One region of the Streptomyces sp. A0592 genome, then DNA from elsewhere that is predicted to be linked to it. Evidence: riboswitches for the same ligand, from Rfam matches in the RefSeq annotation. Region 1 holds a riboswitch; each other region holds the start of a gene.

What was found. Region 1 has a riboswitch for cobalamin ahead of metE (5-methyltetrahydropteroyltriglutamate--homocysteine S-methyltransferase). Riboswitches for the same ligand answer to the same signal wherever they lie in the genome.
Region 2: another riboswitch for cobalamin. It lies ahead of E6U81_RS01585 (ABC transporter substrate-binding protein); the one in region 1 lies ahead of metE (5-methyltetrahydropteroyltriglutamate--homocysteine S-methyltransferase).
Region 3: another riboswitch for cobalamin. It lies ahead of E6U81_RS00570 (CoA-acylating methylmalonate-semialdehyde dehydrogenase); the one in region 1 lies ahead of metE (5-methyltetrahydropteroyltriglutamate--homocysteine S-methyltransferase).
Region 4: another riboswitch for cobalamin. It lies ahead of E6U81_RS28435 (ribonucleoside-diphosphate reductase subunit alpha); the one in region 1 lies ahead of metE (5-methyltetrahydropteroyltriglutamate--homocysteine S-methyltransferase).

Annotation. Positions count from the first base shown of each region.
Region 1 is NZ_SSBM01000034.1:8,317-13,915, reverse strand. It holds gene E6U81_RS31920 (FAD-dependent monooxygenase) at 1-810, shown strand, start outside; gene E6U81_RS31915 (hypothetical protein) at 900-1,457, opposite strand; cobalamin riboswitch at 1,574-1,800, shown strand; gene metE (5-methyltetrahydropteroyltriglutamate--homocysteine S-methyltransferase) at 1,981-4,299, shown strand; gene E6U81_RS31905 (TetR family transcriptional regulator C-terminal domain-containing protein) at 4,313-4,978, opposite strand; gene E6U81_RS31900 (discoidin domain-containing protein) at 5,093-5,599, opposite strand, start outside.
Region 2 is NZ_SSBM01000001.1:321,779-327,377, forward strand. It holds gene E6U81_RS01560 (hypothetical protein) at 1-60, shown strand, start outside; gene E6U81_RS01565 (SMI1/KNR4 family protein) at 92-619, shown strand; tRNA gene E6U81_RS01570 (tRNA-Trp) at 690-766, shown strand; gene E6U81_RS01575 (PASTA domain-containing protein) at 885-1,526, opposite strand; gene E6U81_RS01580 (GNAT family N-acetyltransferase) at 1,687-2,181, shown strand; cobalamin riboswitch at 2,209-2,349, shown strand; gene E6U81_RS01585 (ABC transporter substrate-binding protein) at 2,391-3,386, shown strand; gene E6U81_RS01590 (iron ABC transporter permease) at 3,383-4,411, shown strand; gene E6U81_RS01595 (ABC transporter ATP-binding protein) at 4,408-5,217, shown strand; gene E6U81_RS01600 (VOC family protein) at 5,187-5,591, opposite strand.
Region 3 is NZ_SSBM01000001.1:124,817-130,415, reverse strand. It holds gene mmsB (3-hydroxyisobutyrate dehydrogenase) at 1-574, opposite strand, end outside; gene E6U81_RS00580 (enoyl-CoA hydratase/isomerase family protein) at 571-1,644, opposite strand; gene E6U81_RS00575 (acyl-CoA dehydrogenase family protein) at 1,641-2,792, opposite strand; gene E6U81_RS00570 (CoA-acylating methylmalonate-semialdehyde dehydrogenase) at 2,798-4,297, opposite strand; cobalamin riboswitch at 4,669-4,869, opposite strand; gene E6U81_RS00565 (PI-PLC domain-containing protein) at 4,992-5,599, shown strand, end outside.
Region 4 is NZ_SSBM01000025.1:62,488-68,086, forward strand. It holds gene E6U81_RS28435 (ribonucleoside-diphosphate reductase subunit alpha) at 1-1,770, opposite strand, end outside; cobalamin riboswitch at 1,905-2,034, opposite strand; gene E6U81_RS28440 (GNAT family N-acetyltransferase) at 2,079-2,576, opposite strand; gene E6U81_RS28445 (Uma2 family endonuclease) at 2,696-2,953, shown strand; gene E6U81_RS28450 (YbdD/YjiX family protein) at 3,004-3,201, opposite strand; gene E6U81_RS28455 (carbon starvation CstA family protein) at 3,198-5,420, opposite strand; gene E6U81_RS28460 (GntR family transcriptional regulator) at 5,547-5,599, opposite strand, start outside.

The DNA of each region.
Region 1 (5,599 bases):
GAACGCGTCGCCCAGCGGTACGTGGCGGGCCGCGTCTTCCTCGCCGGCGACTCCGCCCACGAGATGTCGCCGACGGGGGCGTTCGGCTCCAACACGGGTATCCAGGACGCGCACAACCTCGCCTGGAAGATCGCCGCTGTGCTGGACGGGGCCGCGGGTCCCGGGCTGCTGGAGACGTACGAGGCCGAGCGGCTGCCGGTGGCGCGGGCGACGAGCGAGCGGGCCTCGGCCCGTTCGGCCGAGCACAGCCACCCGGGGTACGAGCCGGAGCCCGAGACCGTCCCCGATTCCGTACCCGAGTCCGCTCCCGAGGCGCCCGCGCGCGGCGGCCGGCAGAACGGGGTCCTCTCCGTGGCCATGGGGTACCGGTACGCCCAGGGCGCGGTGGTGGGAGCCGACCCCGACCTGCCGGTCGTGCCCGAGCGGATGCGGCTGTGCGGGGACCCGGGCTCGCGCGCCCCGCACCTGTGGCTCCGCGACCCGGTGGAGGGGCGGCGCAGGTCCACGGTCGACCTCTACGAGCGGTCCTTCGTCCTGCTCAGCTCCGAGGGCACGCCGTGGAGCGGAGCGGCGGGACCGGTCGCCAAGCGCATGAACGTCCGTCTGGACGCCTACGCGATCGGCAGCGGCCCGGAGGCCGACCTGATCCCGGAGGACGGCGCCGACTGGGCCGAGGCGCACGGCACCACCCCGCGCGGAGCGGTCCTGGTCCGCCCGGACGGCTTCGTGGCCTGGCGCTCGGTGGAGGCGGTGGCGGACCCGGAATCGGTCCTCTACAAGGTCCTCACCACGGTGCTGGACCGCTACTGACGCCACCGGCCCGACACCCGGATACGCAGAGAAGGGCGCCCTCCCCGCGGATATCCGCGAGGAGGGCGCCCTTCTCCGTAGGGCTCAGGTCACCGGATCATCGTCGAACCGAGCTCGCCCGGCTTCTTCGGCACCCACGGCGCCACGGCGGTGGCCTCGGCGGGGTCAGGCTCCGCCATGCTCACCCGGAAGACGCCCTCGCCGTCCACGTTCGCGGGCAGGATGAAGATCTCCTTGATCTGACCGGTGCCGTGCAGGTAGAGCACGACGGTCTGGCGGTAGGAGCCCTCGTCGTAGAACTCCGCCGTGACCTTCCCGCCGGCGCCCTTGCGGAACGCGGCGATCCAGTTCTCCGCGGTCTTCTCGGTCGCACCCCTGTCCTTGGTGGGGTCGCCCAGGTCCGCCAGCTCGCCGACCCGGCCGTCGGCGATCCGCCACACCACCTGCTGGGTGATCCCCAACGTGCCCGTGGACGGGTGGCCGACGACGGAGAGCGGCGGGTGACTGCTGTAGTCCCCGAGGTACTCCGCCTCGGCGGCGTCGGGTTCCGACGAGCACCCGGTCAGCACACCGAGGGCCAGAGCGGCGACGAGGACACCCCGGGAGGCTCTTCCACGACGTCGTGCCGCGGGGAAACGCGCAGTCAATACTTCCTCCAGGTGCGAGGGGGGAAACCTAGCGCCCCGGCCCGGCATGACCCCCGGCGGTCTCATCCCGGTATCCGGATCCTGGACAACTCCGCCCGTTGCCGGGGAAGGGCATCTACTCTGGCCGGGCAGCTGGTTCGCCCCGTCCGCCAGGCGGGATGCGTCGTAAGAGGGAACCCGGTGGGAATCCGGGACTGCCCCGCAGCGGTGAGCGGGAACGACCGCCGTCATACGCACTGGGACCGGAACGAGGTCCTGGGAAGCGACGGCCAGTAGGTGCCCGCCGGGAGACCGGCAGGCGTGCCCGCGAGTCCGAAGACCTGCCCGTTGCCCGCGTGCGACCCGTCGTGCGCGGAAACCCCGGTGGCCTCGTGGGCGGGTCGGCGATACATCAGGCGGGCGACCGCGGACGCGTACGCACAGGTACGCACCCGCAACCGGTCGAGGTCCGTCCGATGCGTCATCCCTTCGCGCTCCCGACCCCCACCGGGTCCACAGGAGACAGCTCGCGAAGGAGAGTTCCGTGACCAGCAAGACCCCCGCCACCGTGTACGGCTACCCCCGTCAGGGGCAGAACCGGGAACTGAAGAAGGCCGTCGAGGGCTACTGGAAGGGCCGGGTCGGCGCCGACGCCCTCCGTGAGGCGGCCCGCGACCTGCGCCGGACCAACTGGCAGCAGCTGGCCGACGCCGGCATCACCGAGGTGCCCACCGGCGACTTCTCGTACTACGACCACGTGCTGGACACCAGCGTCATGGTCGGCGCCGTCCCCGCACGCCACCGCGCCGCCGTCGGCGCGGACGCCCTGGACGGCTACTTCGCCATGGCGCGCGGCACCCAGGAGGTGGCCCCGCTCGAGATGACCAAGTGGTTCGACACCAACTACCACTACCTGGTGCCGGAACTGGGCCCGGACACCGTCTTCACCGCCGACTCCTCCCAGCAGGTCGCCCAGTTCGAGGAGGCCCGCGCGCTCGGCCACACCGCCCGCCCGGTGCTCGTCGGGCCGGTGACCTACCTGCTGCTGGCCAAGCCCGCCCCCGGCGTGGCGGCCGGCTTCGACCCCCTCGCCCTCCTCGACCGCCTGCTCCCGGTGTACGCACGCGTCCTCGCCGACCTGCGTGCGGCCGGGGCCGAGTGGGTGCAACTGGACGAGCCCGCCCTGGTGCAGGACCGCACCCCCGCCGAGCTGAACGCCGCCGCCCGCGCCTACCGCGAGCTCGGCGCCGCGGCCGACCGGCCGAAGCTGCTCGTGGCCTCCTACTTCGACCGGCTCGGCGAGGCCCTGGCGTTGCTGGCCAAGGCCCCCGTGGACGGGCTCGCCCTGGACTTCACCGGCGCGGCCGCCGCGAACCTCGACGACCTCGCCGCCGTCGGCGGCCTGCCCGGCAAGCGCCTCGTCGCCGGCGTCGTCAACGGCCGCAACATCTGGATCAACGACTTCGAGAAGTCCCTCGCCACGCTCGGCACCCTCCTCGGCCTGGCCGGCACCGTCGACGTGGCCGCCTCCTGCTCGCTGCTCCACGTGCCGCTGGACGCCTCCGCCGAGCGGGACATCGACCCGCAGGTCAGGCGCTGGCTCGCCTTCGCCCGCCAGAAGACCGCCGAGATCGCCACGCTCGCCCGCGGGCTCGCCCGCGGCACGGACGCCATCGCGGCCGAACTCGCCGCCAACCGGGCCGACCTGGCCTCCCGGGCCAACTCCTCCGTCACCCGCGACCCCGCGGTCCGGGCCCGGACCGCGGCTGTCACCGACGCCGACGGCCGCCGCTCCCAGCCCTACGCGGAGCGGGCGACCGCCCAGCACGCCCGCCTCGGCCTGCCGCTGCTGCCCACGACGACCATCGGATCGTTCCCGCAGACCGCCGAACTGCGCACGGCACGCGCCGACCTGCGGGCCGGCCGCACCGACACCGCCGGCTACGAGGACCGCATCAGGGCGGAGATCCGGGAGGTGCTCGCCTTCCAGGAGAAGGCCGGCATCGACGTACTGGTGCACGGCGAGCCCGAACGCAACGACATGGTCCAGTACTTCGCCGAGCAGCTCACCGGCTACCTCGCCACGCAGCACGGCTGGGTCCAGTCCTACGGCACCCGCTACGTCCGTCCGCCCGTCCTCGCCGGCGACATCTCCCGCCCCGACCCGATGACCGTCCGCTGGACCGCGTACGCGCAGACGCAGACGACGAAGCCGGTCAAGGGCATGCTCACCGGGCCGGTCACCATGCTCGCCTGGTCCTTCGTCCGCGACGACCAGCCGCTCGCGGACACCGCACGGCAGGTCGCGCTGGCCCTGCGCGACGAGGTGAACGACCTGGAGGCCGCCGGGACCGCCGTCATCCAGGTGGACGAGCCCGCCCTGCGGGAGACCCTCCCGCTGCGAGCCGCCGACCACGCGGACTACCTCGCCTGGGCCACCGAGTCCTTCCGGCTCACCACCGCGGGCGTCCGGCCGGACACCCAGATCCACACGCACATGTGCTACGCGGAGTTCGGCGACATCGTCGAGGCCATCGGCGACCTCGACGCCGACGTCATCAGCCTGGAGGCCGCCCGGTCGCACATGCAGGTCGCCGACGAGCTGTCGGGTGCCGGCTATCCGCGCGAGGTCGGCCCGGGTGTCTGGGACATCCACTCGCCGCGGATCCCCTCCGTCGACGAGGCGTCGGCGCTGCTGCGCAAGGGCCTGGGGGCCATCCCCGCCGAACGGCTGTGGGTCAACCCCGACTGCGGCCTGAAGACCCGGGCCTGGCCCGAGACCCGGGCCTCGCTGGAGAACCTGGTCGAGGCGGCCCGCCTGGTCCGCGCGGAGGTGGGCGCCGACGGCTCCGGCGCCGTCTGACCGGCGCAGCCCGTCAGACGGAGAGCGGGGGACCGGCGTACTCCGGCGAGTGCGCCCGGTCCGCGTCCCCGTCCGCGGGCCGGTGCGCGGTCTCGGTGAGCCCCGCGACATGGTCGGTGATCATGTCGAGGATGGCCGCCGAGACCGCGGCATCGCCGAGCACGAGGTGATTGAGGGTCAGACCGTCCGTCATGGCGGCCAGGTAGCGGGCCAGTACGTGCACCGGTACGCGCAGCTCGAAGGGCATGAGCCGGCGGAGCTGTTCGATGAGCTCGGTGTAGGTGTCGGAGTACAGCTCGTACTGGCGCCGCGCCAGGTGCTCGAACCCGGGCCGGCGCAGGGCGTACTGCGTGAGCTCGTAGGTGAGCATGTGCTCGCCCGGGTTGGCGGCGACGTGGTCCCAGTACGCCTGGAAGCCGGCCCGGATGGTCTCGCGGAGGGTGGCCCGCGGCCGGATGGCCTCCCGCGCGACGGCGATGCCGTGCTCGGTGATCGCCGCGATGACGGATTCCAGCAGGGCCTGCTTGGACTCGAAGCAGTAGTGGAAGACGCTCAGCGATACGCCGGCCTCGGCGCAGATCGAGCGCGTCGTCGCCCTGGCGACGCCGTCGCGGGCCATCACGCGGATCGCCGCCTCGGTCAGCTGGCGGCGTCGCTCGGCCGACGGCATCCGTGCCATGGGCGTCGTTCCCTTCGTTCCGTTCCGTGCGGTGCGGTGCTGTCGGGCAAAGGCGTCCGGGGCCGGCCGGATCGGCGGATCCGGCCGGCCCCGGAAGCGGGGACGTGGAGGGCGTCAGCTGCTGTAGACGCCGACCTCGTGGAGCGAATAGCCCCACTTGGTGCCGCGCTGCACCCCGTGGATGCGAACGTAGCGGGCCGTGGTGCCGGTGAACAGGGCCGTGTCCAGACCGCCGTCACCGGCGGTGGTGGACCACGAGGACTGCCAGTTCGCGCCGTCGCCCGACAGCTCGATGCGGTAGGCCTGCCCGTGCGCCCGCTCCCAGTCGAGGGTGACGCGCTTGACCAGGTTGGCCGCGCCGAGGTCGATCTGGATCCACTGGTCGTCGCTCCAGTCGCTCGCCCAGCGGGTGCCCGTGTTCCCGTCCACGGCCCGGGACGGGGCGTAGCTGGTGAACGGGTTCCACTCGGAGGAGCTGGCCGTGGCGGAGGCGCCCGCGGCGAGGTTCACCCCGGCCTTGTGCTTCTCGGACGAGCCCCAGGTGGTGAGGTAGGACTCGGCGCCGCGGAAGAGGTCGTCGACCACGTCCTGGCCGCCGACGTTGCGGATGTCCTCGATCCA
Region 2 (5,599 bases), on a different contig from region 1:
TGGCCGCACCTCCTGAGCTCCGGAACCTCCCGCGGCGGCTTCCTCGAGGCCCTGGCCTGACCTGCGTCCGTCGCCCCGTTAGTGTGTGCGAGTGACGCTCACCGACGATCGACAGTTCCCCGCCGCGCTCGCCGCCGCCCTGGCGGTCCCCTTCGACTTCGCGGACGGCGACGGGGTCGACTTCGAGCCCTTCGAGTCCTTCCTGTCCGCCGAGGACACCGACGACTGGTTCAGGGCATGGACGGGGAACAACGACCTGGACGGCGGCGCCTTCCGCGTCTTCGGCCAGGACGGCTCCGGCGGGTACGCGGCGTTCTGGCTGGTCCGCCCGGGCCGGCCGCTCGCCGAACAGCCCGTGGTCTTCCTCGGCTCCGAGGGGGAGACGGGCGTCGTGGCGCGCGATCTGGGCGACTTCCTGTGGCTGCTGGCCGACGGCTGCGGCCCGTACGAGGCGGCCGCGCCGTACGGCGCCGACCGGACGTCGCGCCCGGACGAAGCTCTGACTGCGGTCGCCGACCGGTTCGCCCCGGACGCGCGGCGCACGGCCGGCGCGGTGGTCGAGCTGGCCGCCGAGGAGTTCCCCGGCTTCGACGACATGATCATGGAACTCTGCCGCTGATCCCGTTCCGCGACGCGACAGGAATTCACTGGATCGCCGGGCCCGGCCGTGCCATGGTTGGTCTCGCCGAAGGGGTGTAGCTCAGCTGGTCAGAGCAACGGTCTCCAAAACCGTAGGCCGCAGGTTCGAATCCTGCCGCCCCTGCCATGAGGGCCCCGCCGATCGTTCGGCGGGGCTCGGCCGCGTGTCCCGTGCTGCGGCCGGGCTCGGGGGGTGGCCGGTCGCCTACGGCGGCCATGTCGGTGACGTGCCGGCCTGCAAGGGCCTACGGGCAGGACTCGTCCGCCTTGGCGACCTTGAACGACAACGGTTGCCCCGTCAGCGCCGTCCCCGGCTTCGGATCCTGCGAGCACACCTTCCAGTTCGACTCCTGCAGCACCATGCGGCTCTGGACAGCGTCCTTCACCGTGATGCTCGCGTTGGACGGCAGCGCCCCGCGAACGGCCTTCATGCCCTGTCCGACGAAGTCAGGCATCGTGCTGCCCGCGGGCTTCGGGGCGGGCGCGTCGGCGGCCGGGCAGGACTCCTCCAGCTTCACGGCCCCGAAGTCCACGGTCGTGCCCGTGTCGACGTTCGCGCCGGCGGCCGGAGTCTGGGAACAGACCTTCCAGTTCCGGTCGAGGGCTTGGAGCCGGTCGCGGCCGAGCGCGTCGTGGGACTTCAGGACGGCGAACCCTGCCGCCTGTGCTTCGTCCTGAGCGGTCTGGAGGCCCTTGCCGACCATGTTCGGGAGGGCGGCCGTCTTCGCTGCAGCCGGGGCGCTGGAAGCCGGATCGGGGGCGGAGTTCGAGGCGGGCGTGCTGGGCGCAGCGGGCTTGCCGGTGTCGGTGCTCTGCGGATTGCAGGCGGTGAGGCCAAGGAGCAGAGCGGCCGCGGCGGCGAGAGCGGCGGTGTGGTGTGTGCGCATCGCGCCATCGTGTCCGATGTGTGGGAGGTGTGAGGTCTGTGTGACGCACCCGTGACATGTCAGCACCCCGCGCGATGGGGTGGCTCTCAGGAGCGTGTTGGTCACCCCTAAGATCCATGCTGGATACAACAAGTTGGGATTCCTCAGGAGGACGCGAACCATGCAGCCCCGTACGGCGACCCGTGCCGACATACCCGAACTGATCCGGCTCCGCGCGGTGGCGCTCGAAGCGCTCGGTGCCGATCCGGGAGCGGCGGACGCGCCCTGGCGGGACATCGCCCGCGGCTGGTTCGCCGACCGGGTCTCGGACAGCCGGCCGGACTGCACCTGCCTGGTTGTCGGCGGCGGGCCGGGCGAGCCCCTGCAGGCCGCCGGCATGGCGTGGGTGACGTACCATCTGCCCAGCCCCCTCCGGCCCGACGGGCGGCGCGGCTACATCGACGGCATGGTCACGGAGGCGGCGGCACGCGGGCAGGGCCACGCCGGACGGATCGTGGCCGGGCTGGTGGACTGGCTGAACGGACTCGGCGTCCACTTCGTCCAGTTGCACGCCAGCTCCGCGGGCGCATCCGTGTACCGCGCCGCCGGCTTCGCCGCCGCCCAGTACCCCGGGATGGACCTGATCACCGCCCCGGAGCCCGCCCCTCGGCCGTGACGGGGGCCCCACCCCATCCCACGTGCGCGTTCTGGCAGACTGGGGCGCACAACCAGGCGGTGCAGGACAGGAAACCGGTGCGATTCCGGTGCGGTCCCGCCACTGTGACCGGCCGTCCCCACGGGGGACGCCGGGAGTCAGACACTGACGCACCGCCTCTGTTCCTTCACGTCGACCAGGGGACGCGGATCCCCCGGAGAGGCCCCGCCATGTCGCGTTCCCGCGCCGCCCTGCGCGCGTTCACCCCCGTCGCCCTCCTGATGTCCCTCACCGCCTGCGCCGGTTCATCCGGCGCCGGGCAGGACGGGGCCGCGAGTGACACCGCCGCCGCGCCCGGCTTCCCGTACACCCTCACCAACTGCGGCGTGAGCAGCACCTACCAGGCCCCGCCCCGGCGGGCGGTCACCATGAACCAGCACGCCACCGAGCTCATGCTCGCCCTCGGCCTGGGCGACCGGATCACCGGCACCGCCTACCTCGACGATGCCGTGCTGCCGGCCTACAAGCCCGCCTACGACAAGATCAAGGTGCTGGCCGAGGAGTACCCCTCCAAGGAGATCCTGCTCGGCGCCGACCCGGACTTCGTCTACGGCGGCTACGCCAGCGCCTTCGACAAGGCGCAGGGCCGCGACCGCGAGGGCCTGGCCGAGTCCGGCATCAACTCCCGCCTCAACGTGGAGTACTGCACCGAGGGGAAGGTCGGCCTCGACCAGCTCAAGACCGAGATCACCGAGGTCGCGCGCACCTTCGGCGTACCCGACCGCGGCGCGAAGCTCATCGAGGACGAGCAGCGCCGCATCGACGCCGTGAGCGCCCGCGTCAAGGACCGGCCCCGGCCGACCGTCTTCGCCTACGACTCCGGCGAGGCCACCGCCTCCACCTCCGGAGGCAACGGCGTCGGCAACGAGATCATCTCCCTCGCCGGCGGCACCAACGTCTTCGCCGACCTGGGGGACACCTTCGGCGACGTCGCCTGGGAGAAGGTCATCGAGCGCAAGCCCGAGGTCGTCCTCATCTACGACTACGGCGGCACCACCGTCGAGGCCAAGAAGCAGCGCCTGCTGAACGACCCGGCGCTCGCCGAGGTGCCCGCCGTCAAGAACCGGCGGTTCGTCGTGCTCCCGCTCTCCTCGGCCGTCCTCGGCGTCCGCGTGGCGGACGCGGTGGAATCACTGGGAAGCCAGCTCCACCCGAACCCCGCGTGAGGCTCCGCACCGGCACGGTCCTCGCCGTCCTCACCGCCGCGCTCGCCGTCTCGGCGATCGCGGGCCTGGCGCTGGGACCCGTACGGATCGCCCCCGGCCGCGTCCTCGACATCGTCGTCGGCGGCCTGTCGGGGAACCGGCCCACCGGCGCCTTCGCCTCCATCGTGTGGGACGTGCGGATGCCGCGGATCCTCCTCGGCGCCGTCGTCGGAGCCGGGCTCGCCGTCGCGGGCACCGTGCTCCAGGCACTGGTACGCAACCAACTCGCCGACCCGTTCCTCCTCGGGGCCTCCTCCGGGGCTTCCGCCGGAGCCGTCCTCGTGATCGTCTTCGGCACGGCCGCGGCCGGATTCGCCATGGGCGTGCCGCTGGCCGCCTTCGTGGGGTCCATGGCCGCGCTCGTCGCCGTCTACGCGATGGCCCGGCGCGGCGGCACCATGACCACCGGCCGGCTGATCCTGGCCGGCGTGGCCGTCCAGTACATCCTGTCCGCCTTCACCAGCCTCGTCCTCGTCCTCGCCGCACACCCCGACCAGATCCGCTCCGTGCTGTTCTGGACCCTCGGCGGTCTCGGCGGGGCGCGCTGGGACGAACTGGCCCTGCCCGCGGTGGCGCTGCTCGTCGGCGGCGCCCTGCTCCTCACCCTCGCCCGCCCGCTCGACCTGCTCCTCACCGGGGAGGAGGGCGCACACACCCTGGGGTTGGACACCGGACGCTTCCGCGCCGCCGTGTTCGTCCTGACCTCCCTCGTCATCGGCGTGCTCGTCGCCTGCAGCGGGGCCATCGGCTTCGTCGGGCTGATGGTCCCGCACGCCGCCCGGATGGTCGTGGGCGCCGGACACCGGGCCCTGCTGCCCGTCGCCGCGCTGGGCGGGGCCGTGTTCCTGATCCTGGCCGACCTGATCGCCCGTACGGCCGCCGCCCCCGAGGAGATACCGGTGGGGGTGGTCACCGCGCTCGTCGGCGGGCCGTTCTTCCTCTGGATGCTGCGCCGCTCCAGCCGTACCGAAGGGGTGACCGGATGACGGAATGGACCGGACCGGCCCGGCCGGTGGACCTGGCCGTCGAGGGCGTGCGGTACGAGACCGACGGGCACACCCTCCTCCACGGAATCGACCTCACCGCCCGGCCCGGTGAAACGGTGGGGGTCGTCGGCCCCAACGGAAGCGGCAAGACCACCCTGCTGCGCTGCGTCTACGGAGCCCTGCGGGCGACCGCCGGCCGGGTCCTGCTGGACGGCGCGGACGCGGGCGAGCTCACCGTCAAGGAACGGGCGCGGCGCGTGGCGGTGGTGCCGCAGGACGCGAGCGGCACCTTCGGACTGACCGTCCGCGAGGTCGTCGCCATGGGCCGCAGCCCGCACAAGCGCTTCTGGGAACAGGACGGTCCGGACGACATGCGGCGCGTCGCCGACGCCCTGGAGACCGTGGGCGCGGGCCCCTTCGCGGCCCGCCGCTTCGACGAGCTGTCCGGGGGCGAACGGCAGCGCGTCCTGGTGGCCCGGGCGCTCGTCCAGGACCCGGGGCTGCTCGCACTCGACGAGCCGACCAACCACCTGGACATCCGCTACCAGTTGGAGGTCCTCGGCCTGGTCCGGGCCCTGCCCGCCACCGGCCTGCTCGTCCTGCACGACCTGAACCTCGCGGCCGCCTTCTGCGACCGGCTGTACGTCCTGTCGGGCGGCCGGGTCGCGGCCTCGGGGCCGCCGGCGGAGGTGCTCACCGAGGAACTCCTGACCGAGGTGTACGGGGTGCGCGCCCGCGTCGAGGTCCACCCCGACACGGGCTCGCCCAACGTCGTCTACCTGCCCGTGGCGGCGGGCTCCTGGTAGCCGTACGGGCGCGTGATGATCTCCATCCCGTGCCCGGCGGGGTCCGTGAAGTAGACGCCGCGGCCCCCGTCGTTGTGGTTGATCTCGCCGGGGAGCCTGCCGTGCGGGTCGGCGAAGTACGGCACGCCGGCCGACCGGATCTTCTCGAACGCCGCGTCGAACTCCTCCTCGGAGATCAGGAAGGCGTAGTGCTGCGGGGTGATGGACCCGGCCGGGACGGTCGCGAAGTCCAGGGTGACGCCGTTGGCGGTGTCGACGGGGATGAACGGCCCCCACTCGGTACCGACTTCGAGACCGAGGATGTTCGCCAGGAACTCGGCGGACTCCCGGTTGTCACGGGAGTGGATGATCGTGTGGTTCAGCTGTACGGACATGGGTGAAT
Region 3 (5,599 bases), on a different contig from region 1:
CGAGGACGAAGGCCTCGCTGACGGCGATCATCGAGATGCCGAGGATCATGTTGTTGCAGATCTTGGCGGCCTGTCCGGCGCCGGCGGATCCGCAGTGAACGGTCCGTTTGCCCATGGCGGCGAGCAGCGGCTCGGCCTCGGCGAACTCGGCCTCGCCGCCGCCCGCCATGAAGGTGAGCGTGGCGGCCTCCGCTCCCATCACGCCGCCGGAGACGGGTGCGTCGAGCGCCCGGTGCCCGGCGGCGGTGGCGGCGGCGTGGGCGGCCCGGGCGTCGGCGACGTCGATCGTGGAGCAGTCGACGAACAGGGTCCCGGGCCGGGCGGCGGCCAGCAGCCCCTGTTCCCGGTAGAGGGCGAGGACATGGCGGCCGGCCGGCAGCATGGTGATGACCACGTCGGCCCCGGCCGCCGCCGCGGCGGCGGAGTCCGCCGGCTCCACGCCGGCGGCCGCCGCGGCAGCCAGGCAGTCCTCGGCCAGGTCGTGGCCGACGACCCGGTGGCCGGCCCGGACCAGGTTGGCGGCCATGGGGCCGCCCATGTGGCCGAGGCCGACGAACGCGATGACACGGTTCACCAGGGCACCTCCGAGAGATGGTCGGCGGCGGCGAGGCGGAGTTCGCGCTCGCCGAGCGGTGCGAAGAACCGCGCCACGTCCCCGTCCGCGACCTCGGCGGGAGTGGCGGGGTCCCAGCGCGGAGTGCGGTCCTTGTCGATCACCTGGGCGCGGATGCCCTCCGCCAGGTCGGGGTGGGCCAGGGCCGCGCTGGACACGCGGTACTCCTGGTCCAGGACCTTCTCCAGCGGGCCGAGCCCGCGGGCGCTGCGTACGGCGGCGAGGGTGACCTTGAGGGCGGTCGGGGGCTTCGTCAGCAGGGTGCGCGCCGCCTCCTGGGCGGCGGGCGCGGGATGGCGTGCCAGCCGGTCGGTGACCTCCTCGACGGTGTCCGCGGCGTAGCAGTGGTCGATCCACTCGCGCTGCGCGTCGAGTTCGCCGGGCGGCGCCTCGGCTACGTGGGCCGCCAGGACGTCGTGGACGGAGCCCGAGGCGAGTGCGGCCAGCAGGGCCGGCAGCCGCTCGGAGGGTACGAAGTGGTCGGCGAGTCCGCAGCGTTGGGCGTCGGCCGCGCCGATGGGGGTGCCGGTCAGGGCCAGGTGGGTGCCCAGTTCGCCGGGGGCGAGGCCGAGCAGGTAGGTGCCGCCGACGTCGGGGACGAAGCCGATGCCGGTCTCGGGCATGGCGACGCGGGAGCGTTCGGTGACGATACGGACGGTGCCGTGGGCCGAGATCCCGACGCCGCCTCCCATGACGATGCCGTCCATCACGGCCACGTACGGCTTGGGGTAGCGGGCGATGCGGGCGTTGAGGCGGTACTCGTCGCGCCAGAAGTCCAGCGAGGCGGTGCCACCGGTGGCGGCGTCCCGGTGGATGGCGCGGATGTCGCCGCCGGCGCACAGGCCGCGCTCCCCCGCCCCCGTGATGACGACCGTCTCGACGGCGGGGTCCGCCTCCCAGGCGTCGAGGGCGTCGGCGACGGTGCGGACCATGGCGTGGGTGAGTGCGTTCAGCGCCTTGGGCCGGTTGAGGGTGATGTGGGCCGCGCGGCCTTCGGTGCGCAGCAGTACGGGCTCGTCCGCGGCCGTCATCGGACGGCCTCCGTGAGGCCCCGGGCCACGATGACGCGCATGATCTCGTTGGTTCCTTCCAGGATCTGGTGCACCCGCAGGTCGCGGACGATCTTCTCGATGCCGTATTCGCTCAGGTAGCCGTAGCCGCCGTGGAGTTGGAGCGCCCGGTCGGCGACGGAATAGCCGGTGTCGGTGGCGAAGCGCTTGGCCATCGCGCAGAGCCGGGGTGCCAGCGGGTCGCCCCGGTCGAGGGCTTCGGCGGCCTGGCGGACCAGGGCGCGGGCGGCCGCGAGTTCGGTGGCCATGTCGGCGAGGCGGAACTGCAGTCCCTGGGCGTCGAGGAGCCTTGCGCCGAAGGCCTGCCGGTCGGCCAGGTGGGTGAGGCTGCGGTCGAGGGCGCTCTGCGCTCCGCCGAGGGAGCAGGCGGCGATGCCGAGCCGGCCGCCGTTGAGGCCGTTCATGGCGATGCGGAATCCGTCGCCCTCGGCGCCCAGCCGGCGGTCGGGCGGCAGGCGGACGCCGTCGAGGACGACCTGCCGGGTGGGCTGGGCGTTCCAGCCCATCTTGCGTTCGTTCGCCCCGAAGGAGAGGCCGGGGTCGTCGCGTTCGACGACGAAGGCGGAGATGCCGCCGGGGCCTTCCCCGCCGGTGCGGGCCATGACGATGTAGACGCCCGAGCTCCCCGCGCCGGAGACGAACTGCTTCACGCCGGTCAGCACGTAGCAGCCCCCGTCGCGGTCGGCCCGGGTGCGCAGGGCCGCCGCGTCGGAGCCGGCTCCCGGCTCGGTCAGGCAGTAGCTGCCCAGGGCCGCGGCCGAGCAGAGGTCCGGGAGCCAGCGGGCGCGCTGGCCGTCGTCGCCGTAGCGGTCGATCATCCAGGCGACCATGTTGTGGATGGAGAGGTAGCCGGCGATGGAGGGGCAGCCCGTGGCAAGGACCTCGAAGATCAGGGCTCCGTCGGTGCGCGTGAGTCCCGAACCTCCGTGTTCCTCGCGGACGTAGACGCCGCCGAGGCCGAGCTGCGCCGCGCGGCGCAGCACGTCGGTCGGGAAGTGCTTGTCGCGGTCCCAGTCGACGGCGTGCGGAGCCAGGTGTTCCTGCGCGAAGTCGAGGGTGACCTCGGCGAGGGCGAGCTGGTCCTTGGTGAGGGTGGTGGTCGTGGTCACGGTGCTCACCCCATCGTCGGGATCGTGAAGGACGCGCCTTCCTTGACCCCGGAGGGCCAGCGGGAGGTCACGGTCTTGGTGCGGGTGTAGAAGCGGATCGAGTCCGGGCCGTGCTGGTTCAGGTCCCCGAAACCGGACCGCTTCCAGCCGCCGAAGGTGTGGTAGGCGACGGGCACCGGGATGGGCACGTTGACGCCGACCATGCCGGTGTTCACGCGGCGGGTGAAGTCGCGGGCGGTGTCACCGTCCCGGGTGAAGATCGCGACTCCGTTGCCGTAGGGGTGCTCGCTGGGCAGGCGGAGGGCCTCCTCGTAGTCGGCGGCCCGTACGACGGACAGGACGGGGCCGAAGATCTCCTCCCGGTAGATGCGCATGGCGGGGCGCACGCGGTCGAAGAGGGAGGCGCCGGCGAAGAACCCGTTCTCGTGGCCGGGCAGGGTGAAGCGGCGTCCGTCGACGACGAGTTCGGCGCCCTCGCCCACCCCGATGTCCACGTAGCGGCGCACCCGGTCCAGGGCGTCGCGGCTGACCAGGGGCCCGAAGTCGGCGGCCGGGTCGTCGGAGCGGCCGATGCGGAGGGTGCCGAGCCGTTCCTTGAGGGCGGCGACGAGCGCGTCGGCCGTCTCCTCGCCCACGGGTACGGCGACGGAGATGGCCATGCAGCGCTCGCCGGCGGATCCGTAGCCGGCGCCGACGAGCGCGTCGACGGCCTGGTCGAGGTCCGCGTCCGGCATGACGATCATGTGGTTCTTCGCCCCGCCGAAGCACTGGGCGCGCTTGCCGTGCGCGGCCGCGGTGGCGTAGATGTGCGCGGCGATCGGGGTGGATCCGACGAAGCCGAGTGCCTGCACGCGGGGGTCTTCGAGGAGGACGTCGACGGCCGCCCCGGTGCCGTTGACGACGTTGAGCACACCGGGCGGCAGGCCCGCTTCCACGAACAGTTCGGCGAGGCGCAGCGGTACGGAGGGGTTGCGCTCCGAGGGCTTGAGGATGAAGGCGTTTCCACAGGCCAGGGCAGGTGCGGCCTGCCAGAGGGGAATCATTGCGGGGAAGTTGAAGGGGGTGATGCCCGCGACGACGCCCAGCGGGGCGCGCAGCGAGTGCACGTCGATCCCGGTGCCGGCGTTGTCGGTGAACTCGCCCTTGAGCAGGTGCGGGACGCCTGCGGCGAACTCGACGACCTCCAGGCCGCGCTGGAGGTCTCCGGCCGCGTCCGGGACGGTCTTGCCGTGCTCGGCGGAGAGCATCCGGGCGAGCTCGTCGCGCTCGTCCTCGACGAGTTGGAGGAAGCGCAGCAGGACCCGGGCGCGGCGCTGGGGGTTCCAGGCGGCCCATGTCGCCTGGGCTTCGGCGGCGTCGGTGACGGCCGTCCGTACTTCGTCGGGGTCGGCGAGCGGTACGCAGGCCTGTACCGCGCCGGTGTTGGGGTCGTACACGTCGGCGAAGATCCCGGAGGTGCCGGGGGTGCGCTTGCCGCCGATGAAATGCGTCAGTTCACGGACCATGGTTTCCTGCTCTCGTCAGGTGGGATCCGGGGATGGCACGGCGGACCGACGGCCGCACCCGGTGGGGTGCGCCGCTGGGGAACGCCGTGGGACAGGGCGGCGCGAGGCCGCCGAAGAGCCGACGGGCCGAAGGGCCCGTGAAGCGAGAACCAGGAAGGCCTGCGGATCAGGGTCGGAGCGCCCGGGTCATCCGGTGCCGTGGCGTTCGGCCACTGGTGACGACGCGGCCGACCGCGGCGGCGGGCCGTTCGGCCCCGGCCGTGATCTGCCGGGCACTCCTAGGTCGACGCGGGAATCACCGCGTGCTCCGCCGGATCACCAAGGCCATGGGTACGGACCGGTGCCATGCGTGTCTGCTCCATCCTCGTGGACAACACGGAACAACCCACGGCCGGTATCCTGACTCCCGGATCGACGCGCGCGCCCCGGCCTTCCCGATGGATTCCTCCGTCAGTGGCCTGTCCTGCTGAAGCGCGCACTCCCCGGTCACAGTGGCGGGACCGCGCCGGATTCGCACCGGCTTCCCTGCACCGCGGGTCTCTGCACTCCCGACGATATAGTTGGACGTCCTAGTAAGTCCACCCCTGCCGGGTGGCCGTGCCGGGAACCGGGCCGTCGCCGGTCGCGCCGTCGTTTACCGGCCGTACGCGTCCGCAGGGGGGCGCAGCGGCGGGCCGCGCGCTAACCTCCCGCCATGATTGACATGAACATGCAGCGCGCGGGCTTCCGCGGCCGCCCCGCCGGCGCGCTCCGACGAGGCCACGCCCGGCGGACCCTGGTCGGTCTCCTCCTGCTGGCACTGCTGGGCACGGTGACCACGGCGACGGCCTCGACCGCCCCGCCCGCCCCGCCCGCGGCGGCGGCCGCGTCCGGCGCACCGGCCGGCCTCGCGGCCGCCCGCTGGGGCGACCGGCGCCTGGACGAGGTCTCCTTCCTGACCACCCACAACGCCTTCACCAACTACGAGGACTCCCGCTGGAGTTCGGTGAACCAGTCCGAATCGGTGCGCGGCCAGCTCGAAGGCGGCGTGCGCGGCCTGAGCCTGGACACCCACTGGTACGAGCGCAGCACTTGGCTGTGCGTCATCAGCTTCGGGAGCGACTGCTATCCCAGCGACGTGTACCTGTGCCACGGCGAGTGCAAGACCTTCGCCGGTGCCACCTACGCCCTGCCGCGCCAGTCCTTCCACGGCACGATGCAGACTGTGGTGGACTTCCTCGCCGCCCACCCCCAGGAGGTCGTGACCGTCTTCCTGGAGGACTACGTGAGCGCCGACCAGCTGCGGCAGTCCCTCGGCCGGGT
Region 4 (5,599 bases), on a different contig from region 1:
GCGCTCCGGCCAGTTCAGCTCGACGTCGTAGTGGTCCGGGTGCAGGACGCCGCGCGCGGTGCGGGTCTGCTCCCAGGCCGGCAGCGTGCCGCTGCGCTCGGCGAGGTCGCAGGAGGCCTCGTAGGCGGCCAGCATGATGCGCTCGGAGAGCTTGGTGGACAGGGCCTTCGCCTCGGGGGAGTCGAAGGGCAGCTTCAGCTTGAAGAAGACGTCCTGGAGGCCCATCGCGCCCAGGCCCACCGGGCGCCAGCGGGAGTTGGAGCGGCCGGCCTGCTCGGTCGGGTAGAAGTTGATGTCCACCACGCGGTCGAGGAAGGTCACGGCGGTGCGGACGGTCTCGTCCATCCGCTCCCAGTCGATCTCGCCGTCCACGACGAAGGCGCCCAGGTTCACCGAGCCCAGGTTGCAGACGGCCGTCTCGCCGTCGTTGGTGACCTCGATGATCTCGGTGCACAGGTTCGAGGAGTGCACGACCGTGCCCGGCTCGGCGGTCTGGTTCGCCGTGCGGTTGGAGGCGTCCTTGAAGGTCATCCAGCCCTGGCCGGTCTGCGCGAGGGTGCGCATCATCCGGCCGTACAGGTCGCGGGCGGGCATGGTCTTGCGGGCCAGGCCGTCGGCCTCGGCCTTGCGGTAGGCGGCGTCGAAGTCGTCGCCCCACAGGTCGACCAGTTCGGGGACGTCGGCCGGGGAGAACAGCGACCACTCGGCGTCGGCGTTCACGCGGCGCATGAACTCGTCCGGCACCCAGTGGGCGAGGTTCAGGTTGTGGGTGCGGCGCTGGTCCTCGCCGGTGTTGTCGCGGAGCTCCAGGAACTCCTCGATGTCCGCGTGCCAGGTCTCCAGGTAGACCGCGGCGGCGCCCTTGCGGCGGCCGCCCTGGTTCACGGCGGCGACGGAGGCGTCGAGCGTCTTCAGGAACGGCACGATGCCGTTGGAGTGGCCGTTGGTGCCGCGGATCAGCGAACCGCGGGCGCGGATGCGGGAGTACGACAGGCCGATGCCGCCCGCGTGCTTCGACAGGCGCGCGACCTGGTGGTAGCGGTCGTAGATCGAGTCGAGCTCGTCCAGCGGGGAGTCCAGCAGGTAGCAGGAGGACATCTGCGGGTGCCGGGTGCCGGAGTTGAAGAGCGTGGGGGACGAGGGCAGGTAGTCGAGGCGGCTCATCAGCCGGTACAGCGAGGCCACTTCCTCGACGGCCTGGATGCTCTCGTCCGCGGCGAGGCCGCAGGCCACGCGCAGCATGAAGAACTGCGGGGTCTCGATGACCTGACGGGTGATCGGGTGGCGCAGCAGGTAGCGGCTGTGCAGGGTGCGCAGGCCGAAGAAGCCGAAGCGGTCGTCGGCGCCCTCGGCGAGGGTGTGCTCGACCAGCGCGTCCAGACGGCTCGCGTGCGTGCGCACGAATTCGGCGGTGCGGTCGGCGATGAGGCCCTCGCGGTGGCCGACCTCGACGGAGGCGGAGAACGAGGTGGAGCCCTGGCTCGCGGCCTCGTCGCGCACGGCCAGCGTCAGCAGGCGGGCGGCGAGCTTCGAGTACGCGGGGTCCTCGGAGATGAGCCCCGCGGCGGACTCCGTGGCCAGCCCGCGCAGTTCGGCCTCGTCGGCGGCGGAGCTGCGGCCGCGGAGCGCGGCGGCGGCGACGCGGCCGGGGTCGGTGTCGGGGAGGTCCGCCGTAAGTTCGGTGAGGGTACGCAGCAGCGTGGCCCCCGGGCCCTCGGTGTTGTCGCCAGAAACGGACTCGGCGCGCGGTGCGGAAGGCGCGATGGTCACGGCGGGAGCTCTCCCTCGCTCGGCCCGGTCATCGGCGGGCGGGCGCGGGCGCATGCGGGCGTGGCAGGAGGGCACACCGCACGGCGTCCACCGGCCCAACCGCGAGGCCCGGACGTGTCGGCACCCGGGTCGGTCGATCCGGGCGCGCTGCCGGCAGGTCATCGGACTTGGTGTCCGGATGTCGGACACTTCATACCGTTGCGGGACAGTTCCGGATTCCCACCGGATTCCCCTGCGGCGACAGCAGGCATGAGCATACATGTGGGGGCGCCCTTGTGCGGCAACCCCCACATGTAGTGTCGGCGTGGCTACAGCTTGAGTCGATACGTGAGGAGTGTCAGGCCCTCGATCGGCGCCCAGTCCCGCTCCGGAGTGCGTACGAAGCCCAGGCGCGCGTAGATCCGGTGGGCCCCGGCCATGCTGCGCTGGGTGGAGAGGACGACGCCCGTGACGCCCTCCACGGCCCGCGCCCGTTCGACGCACGCCCGCACCAGGGCCTCGCCGGCGCCCTGTCCGCGGGCCGCGTGGGCCACCGCCAGCATCCGGAACTCGGCCTCGTCCGGGCCCGCGATGTCGGCGAGCGGGCTGCCGGGTGCGGCGAAGGTCACCCCGCCGAGCACCTGCCCGTCGCGCTCGGCGACGAGCACCTTGGCCAGTGCGGCCCGCCCGGCCACGTCGCGCAGCACGTTCAGGTAGGCGTCGTCCTCGTTGAAGTCCAGGTGCCCGTCGGCGAGGTAGGCCTGCGCGGTGATCTCGCCCAGCGTCTCGTGGTCGGCGGGCACCGCCGTTCTGATCAGCATGTCCATGCGGTCGAGTGTGCAGGACGCCTCCCGGCGGGCGGCGCTATCGTCGGAGGCGGCACCGTCGAGGAAAAGGCCTTCGCGGGACAGGGCGAAGCGACTGGGTCGACCCCGCTCCGATCCTCATGGCCGTCGAGGTGACTTCGTGGGGCTCCGACACCGTCCGGCGGGATCACGTCGAAAAGCCCCGTGCCTATGCGGAGACCGGCATCCCCCTCTACCTGCTGATCGACCGGGCCAAGTGCGAGGTCTCCGTCTACAGCCAGCCCAACGGCCAGCGGTACGAGAGCATCCACATCGTGCCCTATGGGACGGACATCGCACTGCCCGACCCCGTCGGCATCACCCTGCCCACCGAGGTCCTCAAGGACTGGGTGCGCTGAGCAGCGCCGAAGGGCCCCGCCGCAGGACGCGGCGGGGCCCTTCGCGTGGGTCAGCAGCAGCGGAAGCCCTCGCGGGGGTCCGCCTCGCGGGCGTCCGTGCGGGCGCGTTCGAAGGCGCGGCGGGTGAGGACCTCCGCGTCCGGGTCGTGGGAGCGGGTGTGGGCGACGTACCGGTCGTAGGCGGCCTCCCCGGAGAACTCCCGTACGTAGAACCTGGCCCTGGCCAGCACGCTCCGTACGGTGCTCACCCCACCGGCTCCTTGACCTGGCCGCCGCCGGAATCGCGGTCGGCCGCGGCGGCGAACTCCGCCCGCTCCTCCGCGGTCGCGATCAGGCCCGCCGGGGCGACGATCTTCGACTCGGTCCACGGGACCTCGGAGAGCTTCGCCGACCCCGGGTCGCGGACGGCCTTGACGCAGGTGCGGAGCGCGTCCGCGAGGACCACGATGATCAGCACCGCGAAGAGGGCGCACAGCACGCCGTCCACCGTGGCGTTGGTGACGATCGTGTGCATGTCGTCCATGCTCTTGGCCGGGGCCAGGACCTTGTCGGCGTCGATGCCCGCCTGGTACTTGTCGCGCTGGGCGAAGAAGCCGACCTTCACGTCCTCGGAGAAGACCTTCTGGTAGCTGGCGGTGAGGGTCACCGTGGCGTCCCAGACCAGGGGGACGCCCGTCACCCAGGCCCACTTGAGTCGGCCGGACTTCACCAGCAGCGTGGTGCAGACGGCCAGGGCGACCGCGGCCAGCAGCTGGTTGGCGATGCCGAAGAGCGGGAAGAGCTGGTTGATGCCGCCCAGCGGGTCCTTGATGCCGACCCACAGGAAGTAGCCCCACGCGCCGACCACGATCGCGCTCGCGAACCACACGCCGGGCTTCCAGCTGACGTCCTTGAAGGACTTGTGGACGTTGCCGAGGGTGTCCTGGAGCATGAACCGGCCCACGCGGGTGCCCGCGTCCAGCGTCGTCAGGATGAAGAGCGCCTCGAACATGATCGCGAAGTGGTACCAGAAGGCCTTCATCCCGGCGCCGCCGATGACGGAGGAGAAGATCTCCGACATTCCGAGTGCGAAGGTCGGCGCGCCACCCGTACGGGAGAGCAGGCTGGCTTCCTCGACGTCCTTGGCGGCCTGGGTGAGCGCCTCGGGCGAGATGGCGAAGCCGAAGTTCGTCACCGCCTGCGAGGCGGACTCGACGGTGGTGCCGATGATCCCGGGAGGGGAGTTGACCGCGAAGAAGAGGCCGGGCTCGATGATGCAGGCCGCGATGATGGCCATGACGGCGACGAACGACTCGGTCAGCATGGCGCCGTAGCCGATCATGCGGACCTGGGTCTCCTTCTGGATCATCTTCGGGGTGGTGCCCGAGGAGACCAGGGCGTGGAAGCCCGAGAGCGCGCCGCACGCGATGGTGATGAAGACGAACGGGAACATCGACCCGGCGAAGACCGGGCCGTCGCCGCGGGCCGCGAAGTCGGTGACCGAGGGCATCTTCAGCGTCGGCATCGCGATGACCACGCCGATCGCGAGGAGGGCGATGGTGCCGACCTTCATGAAGGTCGAGAGGTAGTCGCGGGGCGCGAGCAGCATCCACACCGGCAGGACCGAGGCCAGGAAGCCGTACACCACCATCCAGATGACGAGCGTCTCCTTCTCCAGGGTGAAGGTCCCGGCGAAGGAGGACTCGGCGACCCAGCCGCCCGCCACGATGGCGAGCAGCAGCAGGGCGACACCGATGAGGGAGACCTCGGTGACCCGGCCCGGCCGCAGGACGCGCAGGTAGAAGCCCATGAAGACGGCGATCGGGATGGTCATGCCGATGGAGAAGACGCCCCAGGGCGAGTGCGCCAGGGCGTTGACGATGACCAGGGCCAGCACCGCCAGCAGGATGATCATGATGGCGAACACGGCGACCAGGGCGGCGGCTCCGCCGACGGGGCCGATCTCGTCCCGCGCCATCTGGCCGAGCGAACGGCCGTCGCGGCGGGTGGAGAAGAACAGCGTCACCATGTCCTGGACGGCGCCGGCGAAGATCACGCCCGCGACGATCCAGATGGTCCCGGGCAGGTAGCCCATCTGGGCGGCGAGCACGGGTCCGACGAGCGGGCCGGCGCCGGCGACCGCGGCGAAGTGGTGGCCGAAGAGCACCCGGCGGTCGGTGGGATGGAAGTCGACACCGTTGTCAAGGCGTTCGGCGGGGGTGGCCCGCGTCGCGTCGACCTTCAATACGCGGTGCGCGATGAAGCGTGCGTAGAAGCGGTAGGCGATGGCGTACGAGCCCAGGGCCGCGGCGAGCAGCCAGGCCGCGGAGATCTCCTCGCCGCGCGAGAGCGCGAGGACGCCCCAGCCGATGGCGCCGACGAGTCCGACGAGCACCCACACGGCGATGGACTTGGGGGAGGGCGAGCCCGATGGGGTTCCCGGGCTCGCCGTGTCCCGTTGTGTACCTGTTGCTTCCGGTTCAGGCATGATCCTGGTCCCCTCGTCGATCATCTGCGTAAGCAGGCGGAATCTACGGGGGATTGCCTGGTGAACGTAAGACCCCGTCCGCATTCCGGTCGCGGAATTCCGGCACGCGGGGCGGGGCCACGGGTGTCAGACGGCGGGGCGCTTGAGCCTGGCGACGAACTTGTAGCGGTCGCCGCGGT